One region of the Paenibacillus baimaensis genome, then DNA from elsewhere that is predicted to be linked to it. Evidence: riboswitches for the same ligand, from Rfam matches in the RefSeq annotation. Region 1 holds a riboswitch; the other holds the start of a gene.
The links. A riboswitch is a leader RNA that binds a small molecule or an ion and turns the genes downstream of it on or off. The one in region 1 is predicted to bind ZMP and ZTP.
Positions count from the first base shown of each region.

Region 2: another riboswitch for ZMP and ZTP. It lies ahead of OB236_RS22710 (DJ-1/PfpI family protein); the one in region 1 lies ahead of rpiB (ribose 5-phosphate isomerase B).

Region 1 is NZ_JAOQIO010000036.1:130,970-138,543, reverse strand. It holds gene OB236_RS12760 (N5-glutamine methyltransferase family protein) at 1-809, shown strand, start outside; gene spoIIR (stage II sporulation protein R) at 972-1,703, shown strand; gene OB236_RS12750 (L-threonylcarbamoyladenylate synthase) at 1,813-2,883, shown strand; gene OB236_RS12745 (manganese efflux pump MntP) at 2,968-3,531, shown strand; gene OB236_RS12740 (low molecular weight protein arginine phosphatase) at 3,640-4,218, shown strand; ZMP/ZTP riboswitch at 4,304-4,384, shown strand; gene rpiB (ribose 5-phosphate isomerase B) at 4,547-5,005, shown strand; gene OB236_RS12730 (TIGR01440 family protein) at 5,041-5,610, shown strand; gene glyA (serine hydroxymethyltransferase) at 5,680-6,927, shown strand; gene upp (uracil phosphoribosyltransferase) at 7,270-7,574, shown strand, end outside.
Region 2 is NZ_JAOQIO010000089.1:27,795-35,368, forward strand. It holds gene OB236_RS22705 (S-layer homology domain-containing protein) at 264-1,871, shown strand; ZMP/ZTP riboswitch at 1,961-2,039, shown strand; gene OB236_RS22710 (DJ-1/PfpI family protein) at 2,097-2,696, shown strand; gene OB236_RS22715 (hypothetical protein) at 2,889-3,989, opposite strand; gene OB236_RS22720 (ion transporter) at 4,029-4,883, opposite strand; gene OB236_RS22725 (hypothetical protein) at 5,305-5,811, shown strand; gene OB236_RS22730 (sensor histidine kinase) at 5,926-7,574, shown strand, end outside.

The sequences.
Region 1 (7,574 bases):
CGGTGCAGTATATCCTCGGGGAGCAGGAGTTTTATGGGCTCCCCTTCATGGTGACACCAGCGGTGCTGATTCCGCGGCCGGAGACGGAGCTGCTGGTTGAGCAGATCGTGCTGATCGGCAAGCAGCTGTGGCCGGAGATGGTTGTTGGATTGGAAGGAAGCTGCGTGAAATCGGGAGTTGATCGAGATCCGGACTTGGATGAGCAGCCTGCTCAAGGCGGGGCTACTGGTGAAGTCCTGGAGGCGAAGCATAGGGCAGATACCGAAGGTGCAGCTGCAGGTCGGCCGCTTATCGCCGACATTGGTGCCGGGAGCGGGGCGATCGCGGTGAGCCTCGCTGTGCAGTGCCCGCAGTGGCGCGTCATGAGCTCAGACATATCGCCGGCTGCGCTTGCGGTGGCTCAGGCGAATGCGGAGCGCCATGGGGTTGGCGAGCAAGTCACCTTCTTTGAAGGTGACTTGCTCATGCCTTACATCGAGCGCGGCTTGCAGCTCGATGGGGTCGTATCCAATCCGCCGTATATACCGGAGGCGGATGAGGTTGAGCTGCAGCCGGAGGTAAGGCTGCATGAGCCGCGATCTGCGCTGTACGGAGGCGCAGATGGGCTTGATCTGTATCGCCGACTGACGGCACAGCTGGCTGAGCTGGAACGGCTGCCTGCACTGGTTGGTCTTGAGGTGGGTATGGGTCAGGCAGACGAGGTGGCGAAATTACTGAGCCATGCGGGAGAATGGGATGAAATTCGGATCATCCCGGATTTGGCAGGAATTGCACGCCATGTGATTGCGATCCGCTATCCCGTGCGATGATCATCTTGACAGTTGTTTGGTTGACATTAACATAAGAGTGAATCTATCTATGAGAGATAGATTACTAGAATCATAGAATGATAGGTTTAACCTCTCTCGTATCGGTGCATACTGTTACTAGAAAACAAGACGCAGCGAAACGCGAGAGGGAAGGTATCATTCATGAGAAAAAACAACGGTTACCGCCATCATATCTATGTTATATTTGCACTCATCATCCTGATTTGCAGCTGGGAAGCCAATCTTCAGTCCTCTATCATTTTGGCATCAGGAATAGGTTCTGAGGCAGAACGGACGAATGGAGCGGGTAGTATTCCTCAGGAATCGATCCGTCTGCGGATTTTGGCCAATTCCGATTCACCGGCTGACCAATGGATCAAGCGCGAGGTGCGTGATGCCATTATCGAAGAAATGCAGCAGTGGGTTACTGAGCCGCAGGGTATGGAAGCAGCTCGTGCTGCTGTTCGTGCCCATTTACCAGAGCTGGATAGAATCGTTGGCAAGACTCTGGGCCAATATGGATTCACTACTCCTTATCAGGTGGAGCTGGGAGTTGTACCTTTCCCTGCAAAAATGTACGGGAGTCAAATTTACCCTGCTGGCGATTATGAAGCGCTTCGTGTATCGATTGGGGCGGCAGAGGGGCAAAATTGGTGGTGCGTGCTATTCCCTCCGTTATGCTTTGTTGATTCTGAGGTTATTGCCAAACCATCCAAGGAACTCGCTGCAGACGTTGGATCACCTGCTTTGAAGGTGGGACAAAAGACTTCGACAGATCTAAAGTCTGAAGGAAAAAGCAGTCCGTCGGACAAGCTTGTTCAGTCTCAGACTGAAGCAGTACAGCCAGAGATTCATTTCTTTCTGTGGGATTTACTGAAGAAGATATTTGCTTAAAAGATCAAAAACAGGGCAAGCCCTTGAGACCAAATAGATATTATGATGAATACATGCAGGAATTTTGAACCATGAACAATGGATCCTGCACAGATTGGAGGCCTATGCGATGACAAAATTATGGAAAGCTACTGGCGACGATCTGGAGCTCGAGGAGCTGACAGAGCCCGCGCGAATTCTTCGCGAAGGTGGGTTGATCGCGTTTCCTACGGAAACGGTATATGGCCTTGGTGCCGATGCCCGGCAGACAGATGCGGTCAATAAGATTTTCATGGCAAAAGGACGGCCCTCAGATAATCCGCTTATTGTACATATTGCAAATCGGTCTCAAATGGCAGGGCTGGCAGCTCCTCCGGATGAGACTGTTTCGCGTTTGCTGGATCTTTTTTGGCCTGGGCCTCTGACAGTCGTTCTTCCTATCAAACCAGGCGTTCTCTCACCTCTGGTCACAGCAGGCCTGTCTACGGTTGGGCTGCGTATGCCGGACCACCCGGTCGCCTTGCAGCTGCTTAGGGCTGCTGGCTGTCCAGTAGCAGCCCCCAGTGCGAACAGCTCAGGGCGGCCAAGCCCTACAACAGCCGCACATGTGTACGATGATCTGGCCGGTCGAATTGACGGTATTGTGGATGGGGGGGCTACAGGCGTTGGTCTGGAATCCACAGTGGTCGAATACACAGCGCCGATCGGGGATGGAGGAGGCGTGCTTCATATTTTGCGGCCAGGTGGTGTATCGGCTGAGCAATTGATTATGGCGCTGCCTGGCATCGAGGTGCGCGAAGCCTCTGTACACCCGGATTCATCCTTAGCGCCACGCGCCCCTGGGATGAAGTACGCGCACTACGCGCCTCGCGGTGCGATGACCCTCGTTCAGGGCAGCGCTCCTGAACAGGTGCTCGCTCGCCTCCAGCGCGAGCTCGACCAAGCCCACGCACGCGGAGAGCGTACAGGCGTACTCACTTATCGTGAGCACGCCGATGCACTGCGCGCGGATACGGTTGTCGCCTGCGGAAGCCTGGGCGACCTTGAATCCGTTGCGCACGGGCTGTACGCCGCGCTGCGCCAATTCGATGAAGCCGGCGCGGACTTCATCGTAGCCGAAGCCTGCCCCGAATCGGGTATCGGGGCCGCTATTATGAACCGGCTGCGCAAAGCGGCAGCCAACCGTATTATCCACGTGTAGCAGCAGCCATAAGTCCAAACCCAGTCATGATTCTCTACTTGTCCGCATATGTTGATGAAGAACAGGACAGGGGGTCGACAGGAGATGGACTGGGCGTCACCACTGATGGTGGGGCAATTCATAACCATACTGGTCATGGCAGTAGCCTTAGGTCTGGATGCGTTATCGCTGGGTATCGGAATCGGGATGAAGGGCATTCGAAAGTGGGATATCCTCAAGCTGAGCCTGATGATTGCGGTATTCCATATGGTCATGCCGCTTGCGGGTATGTTTATGGGCAGCTATATGGGTTCGTTATTAGGTGGAGTAGCGACGATAGCAGGAGGCATCCTGCTTGTGATTCTTGGTATACATATGATCTACAATTCCTTGAAAGGGGAGGCGGCGAAATCCGTTGATCATAAAACCTTTCTGGGCATGCTGCTGTTTGCGATTAGTGTCAGCATCGATTCATTCTCCGTCGGCGTATCGCTGGGCATGTTTGCCGGTGACCGTGCGCTGACGGTACTGATGTTCGGTACGGTAGGTGGAGTCATGTCCATTACCGGATTGATGCTTGGCCGTAAAGCGGGACGTTGGGTCGGAGAGTACGGGGAAGCCGTAGGTGGAGTCATTCTGCTGGCATTCGGTGCACGCTTTTTATTATGAATCGGATTCAGGGCTACAGCTACATATCCATTTTTACGTCGTTTTGAGGTACAATAGGAATAGGGCTCAACAGCCAATCATCATAGAGGAGAAAGGCGGGGATTTCTAATGAACCGAATATTGTTTGTGTGTACCGGGAATACGTGCCGCAGTCCGATGGCAGAAGGTATGCTTCGCGCGATGTTGAAAGAGCAGGGGATGAATCACATAGAAGTCCGTTCGGCCGGGACCTCAGCGGGTGATGGCTATCCTGTTTCCACTAATGCAGCAGTTATATTGCGGGAAAAAGATGCTTTGCAGGCGATTAGCTCTTCCTCATTAACAGGATCTTTGCTGGATTGGGCAGATGTGGTGCTCACCATGACCACGAGTCACAAGCAGCAAGCGATCCAGCGTTTCCCGGCATTCGTAGACAAGATGCACACACTCAAAGAATTTGTGAGTGATGATCCTTCCGCTAAAGCGCGTATGGACGAGTTGGCTGCGTTGATTGCTGAGCTTCAGTTCAAGCAGTCTTTATCCCAGCAGGTGACGATGGAGGAACGAGCGAGAGTGAGACAACTGGAGCAGTCTTTGCCCGACTATGATATTGCCGACCCGTTCGGCGGATCTTTATCGCTATACAGACAGTGCGCAGCAGAAATCGAGGAATGCCTGCATCGGTTGGTACGACGTCTTAAAGCGTGAGATTTTTTGAAAAAAAGTTCAAGGAAATAGGTTTTTTTACGGCTTTACAGCCTTGATCATTTCCGTTATGATAAGAATAAGAAGCAGGACCTGATGTAACTGGCGACGAGTGGGGCTTACCACAATGGAGCATCGGGGCATACGGCCGGTCGCCTGGGCAAAGAGCATTGCAGTGCTGATAGTGGCATGCAGTATGCTCTTTTTTCGTTTAGGATTCACCATATTTGATTTCATTTTTCTGTACGCATTACGGTATAATGGACAAATTGGATGACAATCAAACTCATCATACGATAGTGTCCAGAAAACTTGTCAGGAGGCGCATCAAATGAAGATAGTAATAGGCTCTGATCATGCAGGCGTTCAGTTGAAGGATGGAATTATTAAGCTTGTGCAATCTTTGGGCCATGATGTGACAGACGTAGGCTGTCATAGCACGGATTCCGTGGATTATTCGGATTATGCGATCGAGGTTTGCAATAAGGTTGCCGCAGGAACGGCCGACAGAGGGATCTTGCTTTGTGGGACGGGAATTGGAATGACGATTGCAGCTAACAAAATCGCCGGCATTCGCTGTGCGCTTGTACACGATCTGTTTTCGGCCCAAATGACCCGTCAGCACAATGATTCCAACGTACTGGCAATGGGGGAACGTATTGTCGGACCGGGACTGGCTGAATCCATTGTGAAGGTTTGGCTCGAAACCGAGTTTTCCAACGGTGAACGTCACGTGAACCGCATTCACAAAGTAATGGAATTGGAAGACAAAGTCACTCCTCAATCGTAATCATTCGTACAGCTTGACGAAGGAGGCAACGGGGTATGGACATTCAGTCACAGGTAGAACAAGTGCTGCGTGAGCTGGTACAGGCAGGTAATATCCAGACAGGACAGCTGCTTGTGATCGGGACGAGTACGAGCGAGGTGATGGGTCATCACATTGGTACTTCAGGCACAGAAACGGCTGCCCAGCCTATCTTCGCTGCGATTGAAGCCGTTCGCGTCGAGGCGGGTTTTTACCCGGTATTTCAATGCTGTGAGCATTTGAATCGGGCGTTAGTCATGGAGCGTGCAGCGATGCTGGCTTACCGGCTGGAGCCGGTGTCGGCGATTCCCGTTCCGCGTGCAGGCGGCTCTATGGCTTCATATGCCTACAAGCATTTGCAGCAGGCCTGTCTCGTTGAAGCCGTGTCGGCCCATGCAGGCATAGATATCGGCGGAACGCTGATCGGGATGCATCTGAAGCCGGTCGCGATACCGCTGCGTCCCTCGATCCGGATCATTGGCCATGCCTCGGTGCAAATGGCCTATACCCGTCCGAAGCTCATTGGTGGTGCTCGGGCTGTATATGTGGTAGATGAGAGTTCTGCTGACAACGGATTTTGTGATTAAACCCAATTAACTATAATGTAGAAGCTTACGAAGTAAGTTTTCTGCGAAAATCTAAAGGAGGATTTTATTATGGAACAATTACGTAAGCAGGACCCCAAAATCGTGGAGGCTATGAATCTTGAAATCGGTCGTCAACGTGACAAAATCGAATTGATCGCATCGGAAAACTTCGTCAGCGAGGCGGTACTGCAAGCAATGGGTACGGTACTGACCAATAAATACGCTGAAGGCTACCCTGGCAGACGTTATTATGGTGGTTGTGAGTATGTAGACATTGTAGAGGACATCGCTCGTGATCGTGCCAAGGAATTATTTGGAGCCGAGCATGCCAACGTACAGCCGCATTCCGGCGCTCAAGCCAACATGGCTGTTTACTTGGCAGCTCTACAGCCTGGAGATACGGTATTGGGCATGAGCTTGGCTCACGGTGGTCACTTGACCCACGGCAGCCCGGTTAATGCATCCGGTATTTTATACAACTTCGTTTCCTACGGTGTTAGCGAAAGCGACTCCCGTATCGATTATAATGATGTGCGCAAAGCGGCATTCAAACATAAGCCTCGTATGATCGTAGCTGGTGCCAGCGCATATCCACGTACGATTGATTTTGAAGCTCTGGCGTCGATCGCTAATGATGTAGGCGCATTGCTCTTTGTTGATATGGCACATATCGCTGGTCTGGTAGCGGCTGGTCTGCATCCAAACCCGGTTCCACATGCACACTTTGTAACGACGACTACCCATAAAACACTTCGTGGTCCTCGCGGCGGTATGATCTTGTGCCGTAAACCATGGGCTGCTGCCATCGATAAAGCTGTATTTCCTGGTACCCAAGGTGGTCCTTTGATGCATATTATTGCTGCTAAGGCTGTATCCTTTGGCGAAGCTTTGCAGCCGGAATTCAAAACTTACGCACAAAAGGTTGTCAACAATGCCAAAGCATTAGCGGAAGCTCTAATTTCCGAAGGTATCGATCTTGTATCCGGTGGTACCGATAACCATTTGATGCTGATCGACCTGCGCAACACGAGCATCAGCGGTAAAGAAGCTGAGCACTTGCTGGATGAAGTTGGGGTTACGGTTAATAAAAATGCGATTCCTTTCGATCCAGCCAAGCCGATGGTAACCAGTGGTGTTCGTGTTGGTACTCCGGCTGCAACTTCCCGCGGTATGGATGAAGAAGCAATGAAAACTATTGCCAAGATCATTGCCTTGACTTTGAAAAATCCAACTGATGCTGCTGTACATGACAAAGTCCGCGGTATGGTTAAAGATTTGACTGCACAGTTCCCTTTGTATCCGGGCCTGTCCTACTAATACCTGATTATCAGGCTCGCCTCCTCAACTAACGAGTGCGATCTATAGACCATAGCCAAGAGGCTGGAGATGATGTAGAGATCTCCGGCCTCTTCATGATTTCAGGAAACGGCCTGGGACCACTCCGAAACTGAGCAGCGATTGACACGCCATGAACGCTCTTCGCATTGGCTTCTATGAGTTCGTACATGAATAGGAACGGTACATTCATTGCGTCCAGCCCGCCTTTTTACGCTGGAGCCTGACAGTCGCTGAGTCTGTCGTCAATGCGCGAAACTTGTTGGGATAACATCTCACAGGTGTGGTATAATAGACGAGATTTGGCGTAAAGGGGAATTGTTTATGGGAAAATTATTTGTGTGTGATCATCCGTTGATCCAGCATAAGCTTACGTACATACGGGATGAATCCACACTAACCAAAGATTTTCGCGAATTGGTAGATGAAGTATCGACACTGATGGCGTACGAAATTACAAGAGACATTCCGCTTGAAACCGTGCAAGTCAAAACACCAGTGACCACGACGGATTGCAAAGTGATTTCGGGCAGAATGCTGGGACTTATCCCGATTTTGCGTGCAGGACTTGGCATGGTAGATGGTATTCTGAGATTAGTACCCGCAGCCAAGGTAGGTCATATCGGCTT
Region 2 (7,574 bases), on a different contig from region 1:
GATGCAAAAAGGATTAATAATCAGTACTACTGGAATCATCGTTCTCGTTTTAATCGTCTATAGTCTTTTGGACTAAGTTACAGCACAAAAAAGGAGGTTCGATTGATGGATGCACAAAACAAAAAAACTTGATTATCAGCATTGTCGTAGTGGTAGTCGTGTGGGACTAATTGATATTGATTAATCAATAAATATGAATTCATATTTATTGGAAAAAAACCGATATATAAACAATATCAATTTAAAGAAGGAGTATTTTTGTAATGAATATGAAAAAACTATTATCTACAATGTTAGCTCTAGTTATTTTTATTAGCATGTTCCTAATTCATTCTCAATCCGTCTCAGCAGAACCATCAAATGATAGCGGTTATTCGGACGGTACTTTCAAACCGGATACTCTCATAACGGAAGAAGAGTTTTTAACCATGGTTGTACGAGCGCTTAATCTTCCGATCCGTACACAACCATCCGATGCCTCGTTGTTTCTTCCTTACTACGATGCAGCCAGGAATGATGGAATCTATTATGATGATTATCGAAGTGATTGGTCAAGTCCCATTATTCGCGGAGATGCTGCGCAAACCTTGGTCAGAGCAACCCAAGCCGCTGAAAAAAATCGAATGCTTGCCAGGGAACGATCTCAGCAGGAAATTATGAGGATGAAGCCTGATGAGTTAAAAACTCTTCAGAACCTTCCGAATTTTAGAGGGATGGCTATCGGGAATATAAATGATGTCAAGGAGGTTCCCCAGTTAATTAAAGAACTGCGAATGTATCAGAATGATTTAATTGCGAAGTTCAAGGCCAATAAAACGGAAGGGACCTACTGCATTGTCGAAAAGGATAAGTCTCAAACCTGCTACTTACGTTCTGAGGCTGTTTACGGACAGGCGGTTGCGAAGTACATAGAGTTTCTACAATCTATTGTTCTGGAAGTGGAAGAAGCCGAAAAGAAGTACACTTACAATAAAATAGTATTTGAAGCTGCTAAGCGTGGCTTACTTACCGGGGTAGATGCGGAAGGCGAGCTTGCCCTTAGCTCTCCCCTGACCCGTGAACAAGCAGTAGTAAGTATTGGTCGAATGCTCGCATTTAATCAAGGAGAAATTCTTCCTGTTGATAAGCATGCGATGTCGAGAGCTGAAGTGTTATGGCATGGGACAAATGTATTTACGATGTGGCCCAGATATTTTCCCGAAAAGTTTATAGACTCTATTGATATCCATAAAGGCAAGTGGGATTCGGCAGACGGCATATATCATGAACAATTATTGGAGTTTATCGTTGTAGATGTAGAGGACCCTTATGATCCATTCAGGTCTGAAACCGAAGGGATGCTGTTCGATCGGAAGGTTTACGATTCAAACGAGAATCGATATAAATTACAAAAGATATCAGCTCCGCTTCAATCTTATATTTCCTATTCCAAAGTAAAACAAGAACTAACAGAACCGTATCCATGGTTGTATAACTCTGATGGAGGTAAGGCGCATATCAGTATCAGCCCCATTGATGAGAGCAGTAAAACTAATGAAGGTATCGTGTTTAACAAATCGGATAGCTATATCCCACAGGAAAGCGATGATCACATCGTATATAGCAAAAGCCAAAACGGACAAAATGAACAAGATCTTAATATAAAAAGAGGTTATAACCCTTTCAAAACAGTTCTTCAAGCTGGAGAGACTTATTACTGGGTTGCCGGACAATTGCACCCTAAAGGCGATATGAGCGCAGGCATTATATCCTATATTACCTATATGCCAAACAGCTACTATCGGCAACAAATCTATGGAAAAAACGGTGGGAATGCGAGTGTAACATTAATAAGTGCCAAGCCTAACTTTGAGGTACATAACGAGAGATAAATTGAATTAGTATTACATAATTAACACCAAGAAACATAATTTATCGTTGAAATATTCAAATGCTTCTGATATAAATGATTTAGGAATAATTTGGTATGTGTCACTGGCGTAACGTAGGTAACTACGAGGGAGCACATATTTCATAAGCCGTACGCCTGGGCAAAGTATTTGATCTTAGATCAGATGCTTTTTTATTTCAAATTATGAAAGGTCAGGTGCTTAGGGATGAAGATGGCCTACATTCTGTTTGACAAGATGACAACGTTAGATTTTGTTGGTTTTTACGAAGCGGTATCTTGGTTAAGCATTCTAAAAGCCAAAGAGGGAGTAACGTGGGATCTCTGTTCGAACAAAGAGGAAATTACTGACGATCGGGGTATGACGATTAAAATCAAGCATGTTAACCCAGATTTATCTGATTATGATTTGATATTTATTCCTGGTGGTATGCCCACTAGAGAACTGCAATATGATACAGAATTCGTTTCATGGATCCAAAGTGCACGCGATGTACAGTACAAAGTATCTGTCTGTACTGGTGCATTGCTTTTAGGGGCCGCAGGGTTCTTACATGGGAAAATGGCTACAACGAACCCTTCTGCCTACGAATTGTTGACTCCTTATTGCTCACAGGTTATTAAAGCCCGCATAGTACGGGACGGGGATACTTTTACGGGTGGCGGTGTTTCAGCTTCTATTGATTTAGGCTTATACCTTGTTGAATCTTTAACAAATGCGGATATGACGAAAAAGGTTCAAAAGCTGATGGACTATCCGTACTATCGATCAGGAAACTTATCTAATATTTACATGCCTAACGAATAAAACGCATAGTAAATTTTCCATATACTAGGCCGCAGCTTATTGAAGCCACTGGCAGGAGAGTTTACAAAGCTTATTATAATAGGGCTTATAAGTATTTAAAGTTTCATAAGGAAAAGAGCAATCTACATTATAAACTTGTGGGTTGCTCTTTTCTATTACGAATGTCGATCGAAGGTTACGAATTGTGATCCATTAAGCATTCAAATAAGTACAGAACGGTAAAATAAGAGATAACAATAAATAGCCGACTGTAATCGAGAAAAATACCACTTTATCGAACACCATCGATAATTCCGGTTTCTCTTGTCTTTTATAAAAGTTATAGGACAAAATGGATGCTACCACAATTAAAAAGACCGAAATCAATGACGATAACGTAAGGACATCCAAGAGTCCAAAGGTGCCTCCGTTTGCTGGAACGAGGGAATTTACAACATATGCGTTGGCAACTACGCCAAAGAATGAAGCGCCACCTAAGCCTGTTCGTGCATCGATAAGATCCGGTTTTGTCCATAATACTATTAAACCCAGAGCAACTGATAATAAGTACGGAAAAAATATTTTGAAATAAAAGCTCCAGTCGATTCTATTCATTGAAATAGCTATCGCATATTGAGAGAATACCCGGTTTAAGCCGTTTGCATTGGGCGAACTAAAGGTGGATTTATACTCATGTGGTTTAACCACATTCTGAAAATTAGTGACACGATAACCGGGAATTTTCACTCTGGAGCTGATGGCTGAGTTGTCATCCACAACATAGTTTAATGCTCCTCCATCATTTTTCTTATCTTCAATATAGATATTAAGCATATGATCTTCAAGTGAGAAACGCGTAGTATCGAAAACCTTATCTAAAGTAACGGTAATTTTATAGCGCTGGTAATTATTACCATTATCTAAATAGTGCTCGCTTGAAAGTTCCTTTGAATCCATTTTTCCACCTATAACCTGAAAGGTTTCACCCGGATTCAGATCTTTATTACCCAGCCATGAGAACCAGATGTAGAGATCGGCAGAAAATGTCGAATCTGCAATAGAAACATTATGTATGTTCTCCAGGTAAGAACCAACCTTAACCTCATTAAAGTTAGGTTTTTGAGGAGGATATTTAACCTCTACCTTAGTGATATCCATACGGTTTTTGTGATCCAAAAACGATTGTTCTCGTGCGTTTGACATAAATAAACCGAAATAAACGGTAAAAGCTACGTATATGGCCAGAATAACAATAGCACATAGGATCAATCCTGTTTTCTGTTTTTTTGTGATTTTCATTAGTTTTTCTTGCACGATACCACAACCTCCCCAAGTTTGTTCGCATTTTCTATATTAATTAACTGATTTATATTTCCGTTCATTACGTTCATTTCGTTCTTCCAATAACAAATATTTCAACTCCCGAACCTCGTCCCGCAGCTGTTGAATTTCCGATGTGTCTTCCTTAATATCATGCACGTCCTTTTCGATACCGGCTATATCTTCCTCGACATCTGCAGGAATATTGGCTGCATTATTAACAATCTCACCGACTACCAGATTCAGCATAACGAAGACGGCAAGAAAGATGAACGTAACAAAATAAACGAGGGAAAGTGGACTGTTCTCCGCAATAGGCCGATAAATGTTAGCCCAGTCATCGAAAGTAGCGATTTGGAACAGGGTAATCAGCGACGCAGACAGATCTCCAAAATAAACCGGCGATAATTCCGCGAAGAAGGTGGCGCCGACAACTCCATAAATATAAAAGACAATAATCATCAATAAGGAGATACTTCCAATAGTAGGAATCGCCATAAACAAGGATGTAATGATTCGACGCAGCGAATGGATAGAGGAGATCGTCTTCAGGATCCGGAGTACCCTTAATATTCGTAATACACTGACAAATTGAGATTGCATGAAGGCGATACTGGCCGCGACAACTATAAAATCAAATAAGTTCCATCCATCTTTGAAATATTTTCTTCGGTGCACAATCACTTTTAAGATAACCTCCAAAGTGAATATCCCTAAAAATATTAAATCAAATTTTTCAAAAAGAGATTCATATGCACTATTAATGGAAGGATAAGTCTGCAATCCGATAACAATGGCGTTTAAGAAAACACAGAGCAAAATAAAGTTGGTGAACAACTTGCTTTGAACGAACATTTTGAGACCTGATGATTGGTGTTCTGAAACCATGAGTTATGTGAACCCTCTTTTCTTATAAATGTAGTGAGCTTTTAATAAAAAGTAATATTTTTCATTACTATACTAGTCAAGCTAGTGCGAAAACGCATGTAACTAAAGTTATAAGAAATGTTAATTAATTGTAAAGGAGGGTAAATAGGTCCGAATTCCTATTTCAGTCATCTATTTTGCTGTGTTATTACGGATCACTCACCGAAGAATGAGGAGAAAAAGCAGGAAAAGAAGCTTTTGGGGCGAACAGGGATATCTAGTGAAGGGCAGGCAGGTAGAGTAGCCGCCAGTAAAGATCATTTTCGATTCAGAGGAGGAATTCAGTGCCCTTAGGAGTAAGATCCATGATCTTGAGAGGTCAACTCTGAATTTGAGTTAAATATACCTTTAATCTGAAGTGAGAGAGATGAGAATGTAAATTATGCGTAAATCCATGAAGTATTTGATTGCATATTATATGCTCTTTGTCATTTTGTTCTTTCCTCTGTGTTATCTATATAATCAGATTGATTACTTCATCCTTAAAACTCAATTAAAAAGGGCAGTAGTCGTTCTATTAGAAAGTAACTGTAAAGAAAGAGTCAATGTTCTACATGTAGAGATAAAAAATGAATGGTTTGCTGGGACAGTATGGAAAGCAGAAACTGACAGTCTATATATAACTAAGGTATCTGGTCGATATGCGGATAATGGAGTATCTGCTGATTTACAAAGTTTGTATGCATTGGAAAGCGAAAGAAGTATATGTAATTTTAATAACAACGATCTCTATTTTTTGGATCGATTTAATAATGAATTCATCCGAAGTAACAATACTATGCAGCCACTCAAAGTGAATTTAATTGGAATTTCACTAATAACCATTGGTTTAATCGGGGGAGTTGTAATATTTGCACTAATAGAATTGAGAAGTAAAAGTAGCAGATAATTGTGGGAATAATAAGTAAACAATCATGTAGAGGATCCTTACCTATGTGAGGATTTTTTACTGATTGGTGAAGTCATTTTGCAGCAAAGGCAATTATCGATAGGAGATGCTTATATGTTCTCGCGTTTTTTACTAAAAAATATGCCTCTACATCGTTTAAGCATCAGGACCATCATGCATGGCTGTTTTATCGTGATGGTTATGATCCCGCTGCTTACGATGGTTATTGTATCTTATCAGAGCTACAAATCGATTGTGACCGAGCAATCAACCCAACAAACATTACGAACCTTGGAGCAAGTATCGGTTGGCATTGACCGGGAAGCGAGTCAAATCACGAATACGGTAGGTTATTTTTTTAAAGATCAAACTTTACTTGAGGCTGTTGATAACCTGCAAGCACAAGCGAGTATGAACGAGAGCATCAAGAAGCACGAACGGGTGCAGGGTCTGGTACACAACTATTTTCAATATACGAATGAATTGATCGATGTTGTATTTTTCTATCGTGGAGGAGGCGTTTATTCCGCGAACTCATCCATTACGAATTATGAAAACATGATGAGAACATCCCTCTGGTACAACAAATCCCTGGCAGCCAAGGGGCAGATTAAATTGTTTGGTCTTCAGCCAAATGAAATCTCGCAAATTCATGAAAAATTTATCAATACAGCTGCGGTGGCTATTCCTGATCAAATGGCTGGTCAGACCAATGTGGAAGTTATTTATTTTATTTTTAAAGGCAGCTTGTTTCAGCATTTATTTGAATCCTCTACGAAGGAACAAGGAGATTTCCTTATCCTGGACAATGAAAGCCGGGCTATCGCGGCCAATCGGGAAACCTATATTCAAAATTGGCTTGATCAGCCGGCGTATCTATATAAGACAGGTTGGTTTGCATCTGGGGAATATACGGAAGATATTCGTGGACAGAAGGCATTTATTACTTATTTCACGGCACCGGTTACACAATTTAAGGTTATTCATATTATCCCCTATGATTCACTTACGGCACCCTTGCAAAAGGTGTTTATCATGACATTATGGATTGGGGCTGCCAGCACGGCTTTGTTCCTGCTTGCTTCCTATTTTTTTGTCCGCACCATTATTGGACCTATCAGCAGTCTGGTCCGCGAGATGTACCGTGTGCAGACGGGATCGCTCAAGCTCAATTTTACCCCTTCAGGACCGTCCGAGGTCTACCTGCTGGGCACCAAATTTCATGCGATGGTCAAGGAAATGGAAGTATTGATCAAGGAAAAGGAAGAACAGCAGCAGGCTAAGGCCTTAGCAGAGCTCCGTGCGCTGCAATCTCAAATCAATCCCCATTTTCTGCTCAACACCTTAAATGCAATCAAGTTAATGGCCACCATCAGCGGAGTCCCTAATATCCAGAAGATGACGGACGCCTTTATCCGACTGCTCTCGACTACGTTTAACCGCGGCGGTATGATGCATACCATCAAAGAAGAAATGAACTATTTGGAGCAATATTTGTATATCATGGAGTTTCGTTACGGAACCTATGTAGTTGAGTGGGAGTTTGACGAGCGTCTGGAGGACTGCTATATTCTTAAACAGCTTATTCAGCCGATCGTCGAAAATGCGATTGTTCACGGGCTTCAGCACAAGGAGAACCAGGGCCAGCTCAGACTCAAAGGCAGGTTAGACGGAGAACAGATTTTGATTACGATTGAGGATGATGGTGTGGGCATAGATTCCTCCGATTTGGCGGAGCTTCTTGCGCCCACTGAGGAAGCGGG